Regions from separate parts of the Mesorhizobium sp. M1227 genome, predicted to be linked through region 2. Evidence: predicted binding sites of a transcription regulator. Region 2 holds the regulator's gene; each other region holds the start of a gene.

The links. Region 2 encodes PhoB, which activates phosphate uptake and scavenging genes when phosphate is short. Its sites were predicted from a motif close to TGTCATNNANCTGTCAT; they were not measured.
Region 1: a site for PhoB is predicted at 1,433-1,449, ahead of ugpB (sn-glycerol-3-phosphate ABC transporter substrate-binding protein UgpB). Genes of this name have one in related genera too.
Region 3: a site for PhoB is predicted at 1,856-1,872, ahead of phnC (phosphonate ABC transporter ATP-binding protein). Genes of this name have one in related genera too.

The regions. Positions count from the first base shown of each region.
Region 1 covers NZ_JAMYLZ010000009.1:134,553-137,827, reverse strand. The annotation lists gene ugpB (sn-glycerol-3-phosphate ABC transporter substrate-binding protein UgpB) at 60-1,370, opposite strand; gene NKH28_RS14540 (bifunctional diguanylate cyclase/phosphodiesterase) at 1,668-3,275, shown strand, end outside.
Region 2 covers NZ_JAMYLZ010000009.1:29,682-32,956, reverse strand. The annotation lists gene NKH28_RS13955 (ROK family protein) at 77-1,321, shown strand; gene phoB (phosphate regulon transcriptional regulator PhoB) at 1,331-2,020, opposite strand; gene phoU (phosphate signaling complex protein PhoU) at 2,037-2,744, opposite strand; gene pstB (phosphate ABC transporter ATP-binding protein PstB) at 2,777-3,275, opposite strand, start outside.
Region 3 covers NZ_JAMYLZ010000025.1:16,198-19,472, reverse strand. The annotation lists gene phnK (phosphonate C-P lyase system protein PhnK) at 1-221, shown strand, start outside; gene phnL (phosphonate C-P lyase system protein PhnL) at 397-1,104, shown strand; gene NKH28_RS23925 (DapH/DapD/GlmU-related protein) at 1,101-1,718, shown strand; gene phnC (phosphonate ABC transporter ATP-binding protein) at 1,954-2,802, shown strand; gene phnD (phosphonate ABC transporter substrate-binding protein) at 2,893-3,275, shown strand, end outside.

The sequences.
Region 1 (3,275 bases), 100 kb from region 2:
GTATCGCCCGCGCGAGCTCGCGTGGGCGATATTCCAACCGACTAACTGAGATAATCCCGTCAGTTCTCCAGCGCTTCCTTGATCGCCGCGTTGCCGCGCGCAACCGCATTGTCGAGTGCCTGCTGGGCGGTTTGCTGGCCGGCCAGCATCTTCTCCAGCTCCTCGTTCTGGATATCACGCACCTGCGGCAGATTCGGCAGGCGCACGCCCTTCGAATTGTCGGTCGGCGACTTGCCGATCATCTGCAGGATGGGTGTCTCGCGGCCGGGGTTCTTGTCATAGAAGCCTGATTTCTTAGTCGCCTCGTATGCCGCAAGCGTCACTGGCAAATATCCCGACTTCTGGTGCAGATATTCCTGCACATCGGTCTTGGACAGATAGGCAAAGAAGGCCGCGACGCCCTTGTATTCCTCGTCCGACTTGTTGCCGAACACCCACAGGCTGGCACCGCCCGGCGTCGTGTTCTGCGGGGCACCCTTGGCGTCACTGTCGTAAGGAAGCTGGCCGATGCCATAGTTCATGCCGGACTTGACGATATCGCCGAGGCCGCCCGACGATTCGGTGAAGATGCCGCATTCGCCGGCGAGGAATATCTGCTTGGCTTCGGAGGTGCGCCCGCCATATTTGAATGTGCCGTCCTTGGCCAGGTCAGCGAGCGCCTGGAAGTGGTTGACGAAAATCGGCGCATTGATCTTGAGTTCGACATCACCGCCGGCCAGGCCATTCTGCTGGGTGGCCCAAGGCACGTCATTCCACGCCGCGAAATTCTCCAGGTGGATCCAGGTCAGCCAGGTCGAGGTATAGCCGCAAGGGGCGGCGCCGCTCGTCTTGATCTTCTTGGCAGCTTCCCACACCTCGTTCCACGTCTTGGGCGGATTGTTCACGTCGAGGCCTGCCTTCTGGAAGATGTCCTTGTTGTAATAGAGGATCGGCGAGGAAGAGTTGTAGGGGAACGATAGCATGGTGCCGTCCGGCTTCGAATAATAGCCGACGATGCCGGGCAGATACTGGCTCTTGTCGAAAGTCATCCCGGCGCCGGTCATCACATCGGCCACCGGCTTTATCGCACCCTCGGCCGCCATCATCACGCCGGTGCCGACGTCGAACACCTGGAGGATATCTGGCGCTTGCCCGGCACGAAAGGCAGCGATGCCGGCATTCAGCGTCTCCGGATAGGTGCCCTTGAACACCGGAACGAGCTCATAGTCGCTCTGGCTGGCGTTGAAATCCTTGGAGATCTTGGCGACGACCTCGGCGTTGGCGCCGGTCATGGCGTGCCACCAGCTGATCTGCGTGACGGCGAAGGCGGAGGTGGTGGAAAGCAGGGTCACGGTGGCGGCGATACCGGCCGCAAAGCCGAAGAACTTCATGTTTCATCTCCCGTTTGTCATTGGCGAAAGGGGCACTTCCGCAAAGCCAATATGTGGCGCTGATGACAATCGGACAACGGTTTTATTGCGGATCAATGAACATCATTCCTTCCTAAAGTGCACTCGCTACTGAAACCGGGCGCCAGAAATCACATCACTGTCTTTTTGGGCGCAGCGGCGTCGGTTTTCCCCCGAAAAGACCCGCCTCATGGCCCACGGGTTAACCATTCGTTAAAATCTCCAAGAGCTAATCAGTCACACCTCCCCTGTTAATTTTGGCAGACCGAGTGAACCAGGATGCTGACGGTCTATAATTGTATTGTAAGTCAGCACGATCCGAGACTGGTTGCGCTTGCCGCACTCATCTGTGGAATTTCTTGCTTCTCAGCGGTTAATCTCCTTAAGCATGTCGGCCGATCGACCGAGCGAAACCGGCTTGTCTGGCTGATGATCGCCGCGGCCTCGACCGGGTTCGGCATATGGGCGACGCATTTCATCGCCATGACCGCGTTTACGCCGGGAATACCGAACGCATACAATCCGGGATTATCCGCCTTTTCGCTTGCCGCCGCCGTTATCATGACCGCGCTTGGGATGTGGGTCGCCACCTTGCGCCGCGGCATCGACCATTTCCTCGTCGGTGGCGCCATTCTGGGCGGCGCCATCGCGACGATGCACTACATCGGCATGGCAGCTTTCGAGGTCGAAGGCCGGGTCGTATGGAACCTGCTCCTTGTCGCGATATCGCTTCTGGCCGGCGTGACCCTCGCGGCACTGGCGCTCCTTGTCGTCTTGCGCCGTCCGTCAGCGCTCGCGACTTTCGGCGGCGCCGCGCTTTTGACGCTGGCGATTTGCAGCTTGCATTTCATCGCGATGGCCGCGGTGTCGATCATTCCGGATTCCTCGATTGAAATATCCGAACATTCCATCGAGCCCATTTCCCAGGCCTTTGCCGCAGCGGTCGCCAGCCTGATAATCCTTGTGCTATCGGGTGCCGCGCTGTGGATCGACCTGCGCTTTCGCCGCCAGAAGCTCGAGGCCGATCGCATGCACGATCTCGCCAATGCGGCGGTGGAAGGTCTGATCGTTTGCGATGGCACCCGCATTGTCAGCGCCAATGACAGTATGGCGAAGCTGACCGGAACAGCGACAGCCACCCTGAACACGATGCAATTCGGCGAGCTTTTCGACGGACAGAGCGCAGCCGATATGTCCGGCTTCGGCGAACAGGCGCAGGAAGCGAAGTTAAGGGGCAGCGACGGGGCGAGAATTCCTGTCGAGCTGATCGCCAGGAAAATCACCTACTGCGGCAGGCCTCATACGGTGCTTGCCGTTCGCGACATCCGTGAGCGCAAGAAGGCAGAACAAGAGATCCTCCGCCTCGCGCATTTCGATCCGCTTACCGGGCTTGCCAATCGGCGGAGCTTTTCTTCCCGGCTGGAAGCAGAATTCGCCTCGATGGATCGTGGCGGCAAGGATGGACATCTGGCGCTCCTGCTGCTTGACCTCGACCGGTTCAAGCAAGTCAACGACCTCTATGGCCACGGGGCCGGCGATGCTATGCTGCAGAAGCTGGCGCACTGCATTTCCGGCATCCCGCGCCACGGACAGATGCTCGCGCGTCTCGGCGGCGATGAATTTGCCATCATAGCTCCGAACCTCCCCGACCCCCTGGCCGCAGGCCGGATAGCCGAGGACTTGCTGGCGGCGATCCGGGAGGAAAACAGGGTTTCGGTCGGCTCCGGCCTCGTCTCGGCCAGCATCGGCATCGCCTTCTTTCCGCTGGATGCCGAAGACCAGGCCGGCCTGATCAGCCATGCCGACACGGCACTCCATCGCGCCAAAACCGAAGGCAGGGACACTTATCGGTTTTTCGAGATAGCCATGGGCACCGCGGCCCGCGAC
Region 2 (3,275 bases):
CCGACACTATTTGTCGGACATTACCGACGGCTTCCGGTTCATGAGCGGCCGCGGCAACCGGGAGGAAAGCAAAACAATGTCGGTCGGAATCCGCCATGACGATTTGCGCCGGCGCAACCGGGCGATGGTGATCTCGGCGGTGCGCCGGGCCGGCCAGCCATCGCGTACTGAGATCGCAGCTACCACCGGCCTCAGTCATTCGACCATATCGGCGATTTCTTCCGACCTGATACGGGAAGGCATCCTCGCCGAGAGCAAGCCAAGTGAGCCCGTTTCGTTGAAACGCGGTCGTCCGCAAGTCGGCCTCGCCCTCAACCCGGAAGCGGCGGCGGTGCTGACCGTGGTGTTGTCGCTGAATTTCCTTTCGGCCGCCATTATCGACTATACGGGACAGGTGGTCGCCGAGGAACAGCGCCGGCTGGACACGCTGACTATGCCGCGCGACGAGCTGATCCGTGAATGCATGGCCATCGTCCGGCGCCGGCTGCAGGATCCAGATCTTGACGTCCGCAGTGTCGCCCGCATCGCCCTGGCGATTCAGGGCATTACCGACTCCCCTGCACGCGCCATGCTGTGGTCGCCGATCACGCCGCAGACCGACATCGCCTTTGCCGATATGCTGGAGGACGAATTCGGCATCCCGGCAACGGTGGAGAACGACTGCAACATGATGGCGGTGGCTTTGCGCTGGCGCAATCCGGATCGCTATCGCGATGACTTCATCGCCATCCTGCTTTCGCATGGCATCGGCATGGGGCTGGTGCTGAAGGGCGAACTGTTCACCGGGACGCATTCCTCGGGCGGCGAATTTGGCCACATGATCCATCGTCCGGGCGGCGCGCTCTGCCGTTGCGGGCGGCGCGGCTGCATCGAGGCGTATGCCGGCAACTACGCCATCTGGCGCAACGCCAGGCAGATGAGCGAAGACAGCGAACCGGTCGCCGATGTCAGCGACGCCGACATGCGCGCACTGGCGGCCCGGGCGCGCGAGAAAGATGGGCCGGAACGCGAGGCCTACCGCAAGGCCGGCGAAGCGCTGGGTTTCGGTCTCGGCTCGCTGTTCGCGCTGATCGATCCGGCACCGGTCGCGATGGTCGGCGCCAGTGCCGCCGCCTTCGATCTGATCGAGCCGGCCTTGCGGAAGGCAATCGCCCAGACCGCCGGCGGCCAGCATTCAGGCTCGATCTCCTTCGATACAGAGCCGAACGAATTGCCTCTGATCCGCGAAGGCTGCGCGATGCGGGCGTTAAGCTTCGTCGACCAGGAGATTTTCGCGCCGGGCGCGCAAATGAGGCCCAGCGTCAGAAAGAACGTAGCCTGACCAGGCGGGTCAATCTTCCCTGATCGCATAGCCGGCGCCGCGGATGGTGCGGATGACATCCGGCATCCGGCCGTTGTTGACGGCTTTGCGCAGCCGCCCGACATGCACGTCGACGGTGCGTTCGTCGATGTAGATTGTCTCCCCCCAGACATTATCGAGTAACTGGCTGCGCGAGAAGACACGGCCCGGATGCCGCATCATGAACTCGAGCAGCCGGAATTCGGTCGGCCCGAGCCTGATTTCGCTCTTCTTGCGATAGACCCTGTGCGATTCGCGATCGAGCACGATGTCGCCGACCTTCAGCACGCTGGACAGCACTTCCGGCTTGGCGCGCCGCAGCAGCGCCTTGACCCTGGCCATGAATTCCGGTGTCGAAAACGGCTTGACCAGATAGTCGTCGGCGCCGGTCGAAAGACCGCGCACCCGGTCGCTCTCCTCGCCGCGCGCGGTCAGCATGATGATCGGCAGCCGCTCGGTTTCGGGGCGCACCCGCAACCGACGACAGAGCTCGATGCCGGAAACCGCTGGTATCATCCAGTCGAGCACCAAAAGGTCGGGCACATTCTCCTGCAAACGGATCTCGGCTTCGTCGCCGCGTGTCACCACCTCGACCTGGTAGCCTTCGGATTCGAGATTGTAGCGGAGCAGCACACCCAACGGCTCCTCGTCCTCCACCACCATTATGCGTGGTGCGATCATCGGCTGGGCACCCCCATCATGTCACCGGTGCGGACATTGTCGTTTCGTCCTGCTTCGGACGATTGACCGGCAATTGCTCGCCGGTCAGCACATAATACGCATTTTCGGCGATGTTGGTGACATGGTCGCCGATCCGCTCCAGATTCTTGGCGCAGAACAGCAGGTGCGTGCAAGCGGTGATGTTGCGCGGATCTTCCATCATGTAGGTCAACAGCTCGCGGAACACGGACGTGTATTTAACGTCGATGCGCTCGTCGGCGGCACGAAGCTTGGCCAACGCGGCCGCATCGCCTGCAGCATATTCCTCGATGACACCCTGCACCTGGATGAGAACCAGCTGCGCCATCGCGTCGATGGAATGCGACAGGTCCCGCGGCGTGGCGCTGAGGCCGACGGCACTCACGCGCTTGGCGATATTCTTGGCAAGGTCGCCGATGCGTTCGAGGTCGCCCGCCATGCGGATCGCTCCGACCACATGGCGAAGATCGTGGGCCATCGGCTGGCGTTTGGCGATCAGGGTGATGGCGCGGTCGTCCAGTTCGCGTTGACGCGCATCCATGATGGCGTCGTCGGAAACGACGCGTTGCGCCAGCACGTTGTCGGAATTCAACAGGGCCTTGGTCGCCCCGCCGACCATCGAACCGGCGAGGTCGGCCATGTCGCGGATCAGCTTGCTGATCTGCTCGAGATCCTCGTCGAAAGAAGCGACTGTGTGTTCGCCCATGGTCCTGTCCTCATATGCATGATCGGAACGGCTCAGCCGAAGCGGCCAGTGATGTAGTCCTGCGTGCGCTTCTCGCGGGGCGACGTGAAGATCTTCTCGGTCCGGTCGAACTCGACCAGTTCACCCAGATACATGAAGGCCGTCTGGCGCGACACGCGCGCCGCCTGCTGCATGTTGTGGGTGACGATGACGATCGTGTAGTCGGCTTGCAATTCGTCGATCAGTTCCTCGATCTTGGCCGTCGACAGCGGGTCGAGCGCCGAAGCCGGTTCGTCGAGCAGAATGACTTCCGGCTTCACCGCCACGGTGCGGGCGATACAGAGCCGCTGCTGCTGGCCGCCGGACAGGCTCAAGCCGCTGGCGTTGAGCTTGTCCTTGACCTCGCTCCACAGCGCGGCGCGCTTCAACGCCTGTTCGACGCGGCCGTCCATCTCGGACTTGCCGAGGTTCTCGTAGAGCCTGACGCCGAAGGCGATGTTCTCGTAGATCGACATCGGGAACGGCGTCGGCTTCTGGAACACCATGCCGATC
Region 3 (3,275 bases), on a different contig from region 2:
TGCAGGCGCGCCTGCTCGATCTGTTGCGCGGCCTGGTCACCGATCTCGGCCTGGCGGCCATCGTCGTCACCCACGACCTTGCAGTGGCACGTCTGCTGTCGCAGCGCATGATGGTGATGAAGGACGGCCGCGTCGTCGAAAGCGGCCTCACCGACCGCGTCCTCGACGATCCGCGCGCGCCCTATACCCAGTTGCTTGTCTCCTCGATCCTGCAGGTGTGACCATGGAACGCATTTGCCTGGCACCTACCCCCACCCCGCTGCTTCGCAGCGACCCTCCCCACAAGGGGGAGGGTAAAACGCCGGCGCCCTACCTCCCCCTTGTGGAGAGGTCGGACCGAACGTCCGGGTGGGGGTACTCCGGCCCGCAGACGAATGACGATTGGAGAAGCCTCTGATGGCAACCCCGCTCGTTGTCTCCGATGTCGCGAAGAGCTTCACCATGCATCTGCGCGACGGCATCAACCTGCCGGTGGTCGCTGGTGTCTCGTTCGCGATCAGGGCCGGTGAATGCGCCGTGCTCGGCGGCCCGTCCGGCGCCGGCAAGAGCTCGATCCTGAAAATGCTCTACGGAAATTATGCCGCCGATGAAGGCCAGATCATCGTCCAGCACGAGGGCGGGCTCATCGATCTCGCCTCGGCCAGCCCGCGCACCGTGCTTGCCGTGCGCCGGCTTACCATCGGCTATGTCAGCCAGTTCCTGAACACCGTGCCGCGTGTCTCTGCGCTCGATGTCGTGGCCGAACCGCTGGTCGAGCGCGGCGAGGAGCGCGAGGTCGCGCACGGCAAGGCACGCGCCTTGCTGGCGCAGCTCAACCTGCCGGAGAAGCTCTGGGCGCTGCCGCCGGCGACGTTCTCCGGCGGTGAACAGCAGCGCGTCAACATCGCGCGCGGCTTCATCACCGAGCACCCGATCCTGCTGCTCGACGAGCCGACCGCTTCGCTCGACGCCAGGAACCGCGACGTGGTGATTTCCCTAATCGCCGCCAAGAAGGCGGCGGGCGTCGCTTTGCTCGGCATCTTCCATGACCACGACGTGCGTGAGGCGGTGGCCGACCGCGTCATCGACGTGACCGCCTTCGCCGCCGGGAAAATCGCCGCATGACCAGGAAACTGTCGGAGGCGCCGCTGATCCACGAGACGGCGCAAGTCGAGAACTCGACGCTTGGCCGCTGGACCGAGATCGCCGAGCGCTGCCGGGTTTCCGAAAGCACGCTCGGCGACTATTCCTACATGATGCAGGACTGCGGCGTCTGGTGCGCAACGATCGGCAAATTCGCCAACATCGCCGCAAGCGTGCGCATCAACGCTACCAACCATCCGACCTGGCGGCCGACGCTGCACCATTTCACCTATCGCGCCTCGGATTATTGGGACGACGCCGAGCACGAGAGCGAATTCTTCGCCAAGCGCCGCGCCAAACGCGTCACCATCGGCCACGACACCTGGCTCGGCCACGGCTCGACCATCCTGCCCGGCGTCATCGTCGGCGATGGCGCGGCGGTCGGTGCCGGTGCGGTGGTGTCGAAGGACGTCGCGCCCTACACCATCGTCGCCGGCGTACCGGCCAAGCCGATCCGCGAACGCTTCGACCGCCGCACCGCGGAACGCTACCAGGCGCTCGCCTGGTGGGACTGGGATCATGCAAGGCTGCGCGCCGCGCTCGACGATTTTCGGGAGCTGTCGGCGGAGGCGTTTCTGGAGAAATATGGCGGCTAAGGGATCGTGAATGGTGAACGGTGAATGTGAATGGGGGCAGCGGACAGGTTTCGAGACTCAGGGAAGCCGTTCTTATCACCATTCACCATTCGAGCTTCTCGCGCCGAGTTGATCCCGCCCCGCTCCAGGCTGTGGGCAGTAACAAAACTGACATCGTTCCGACACCGCAGGTTCATGCGGCTGCGCTAGCCAGGGTTAACAGACCTTCAATTGCGATTGGACTGGAGCCTGCACCATGTCAGCTACGCTCGAAATCCGCGGCGTCACCCGCCGGTTCGGCAAGAACACCGCCGTCAGCAATGTTCACATCTCGATTCCGCAGGGCCAGATGGTCGGCATCATCGGCCGTTCAGGCGCCGGCAAATCAACGCTTCTGCGCATGATCAACCGCCTCATCGATCCCAGCCAGGGATCCATCCTGTTCAACGGCGTCGAGGTCTCCGGGTTGCGCGGCTCGCCGCTCCGGCGATGGCAGCGCGACTGCGCCATGATCTTCCAGCAGTTCAATCTCGTGCCGCGCCTCGATGTGCTGACCAATGTGCTGCTCGGCCGGCTCAACCACCGCTCGACGCTGTCCAACCTATTTGGCATGTTCTCCCGCGGTGAATGCGCCGAGGCGGTTGCAGCCCTCGAGCGCCTCGACATCGCCCGCACCGCCCTGCAGCCGGCCGGCACGCTTTCCGGCGGCCAGCAGCAGCGCGTTGCGATTGCGCGCGCCATGATGCAGCAGCCGAAGGTGTTGCTGGCGGATGAGCCGATTGCCTCGCTCGATCCGCTCAACGCCAAGGTGGTGATGGATTCGCTGCAGGACATCAATTTGCGCGAGGGCATCACCGTCATCACAAATCTGCATACGCTGGATACGGCCCGCACCTACTGCAACCGCATCATCGGCATGGCTGCCGGCAAGGTCGTCTTCGACGGCCCGCCCGAAGCCCTCAACCGCGAGGCCGTGCGCATGGTCTACGGCGCCGACAGCAATGGCGGCGAAATCTCCGAGGCCATCACCTCCACCAGTGTCGCCATCAAACAGAAAATCGCTGCATCCGCCGGACCGCTCGAGCCCGCATTCCCGGGATATTGAGAACGGCCTGATCGCCCGCCCGCGTCAAAGGCACCTGTCAAAAAATTCGAACGCTACCGGCGCGAGGCCGGGACCAACAGGAGAGAGATAATGTTCAGGAAGATGGTTTTTGGCGCCGTTTCATTGCTCGCCATCGCGGCAAGCGCCGCTCACGCCCAGGATATCAAGGAATTCCGCATCGGCATCCTTGGCGGTGAAAACGAAGCGGACCGGCTGCGCAACTTTCAGTGCCTCGCCGATCACCTGAAATCCGAATTCGGCTTCGAGAAGGTCTCGCTGTTCCCGGCCGCCGACTATGACGGCGTTATCCAGGGCCTGCTCGGCGGCACGCTCGATTTCGCAGAGCTTGGCGCGTCGGGCTATGCCAGCGTCTACCTCAAGGATCCGAACGCCGTGACCCCGATCCTCACCACCCAGCAGACCGACGGCGCGACCGGCTATTATTCGATCGGCCTGGCGCTGAAGTCGTCCGG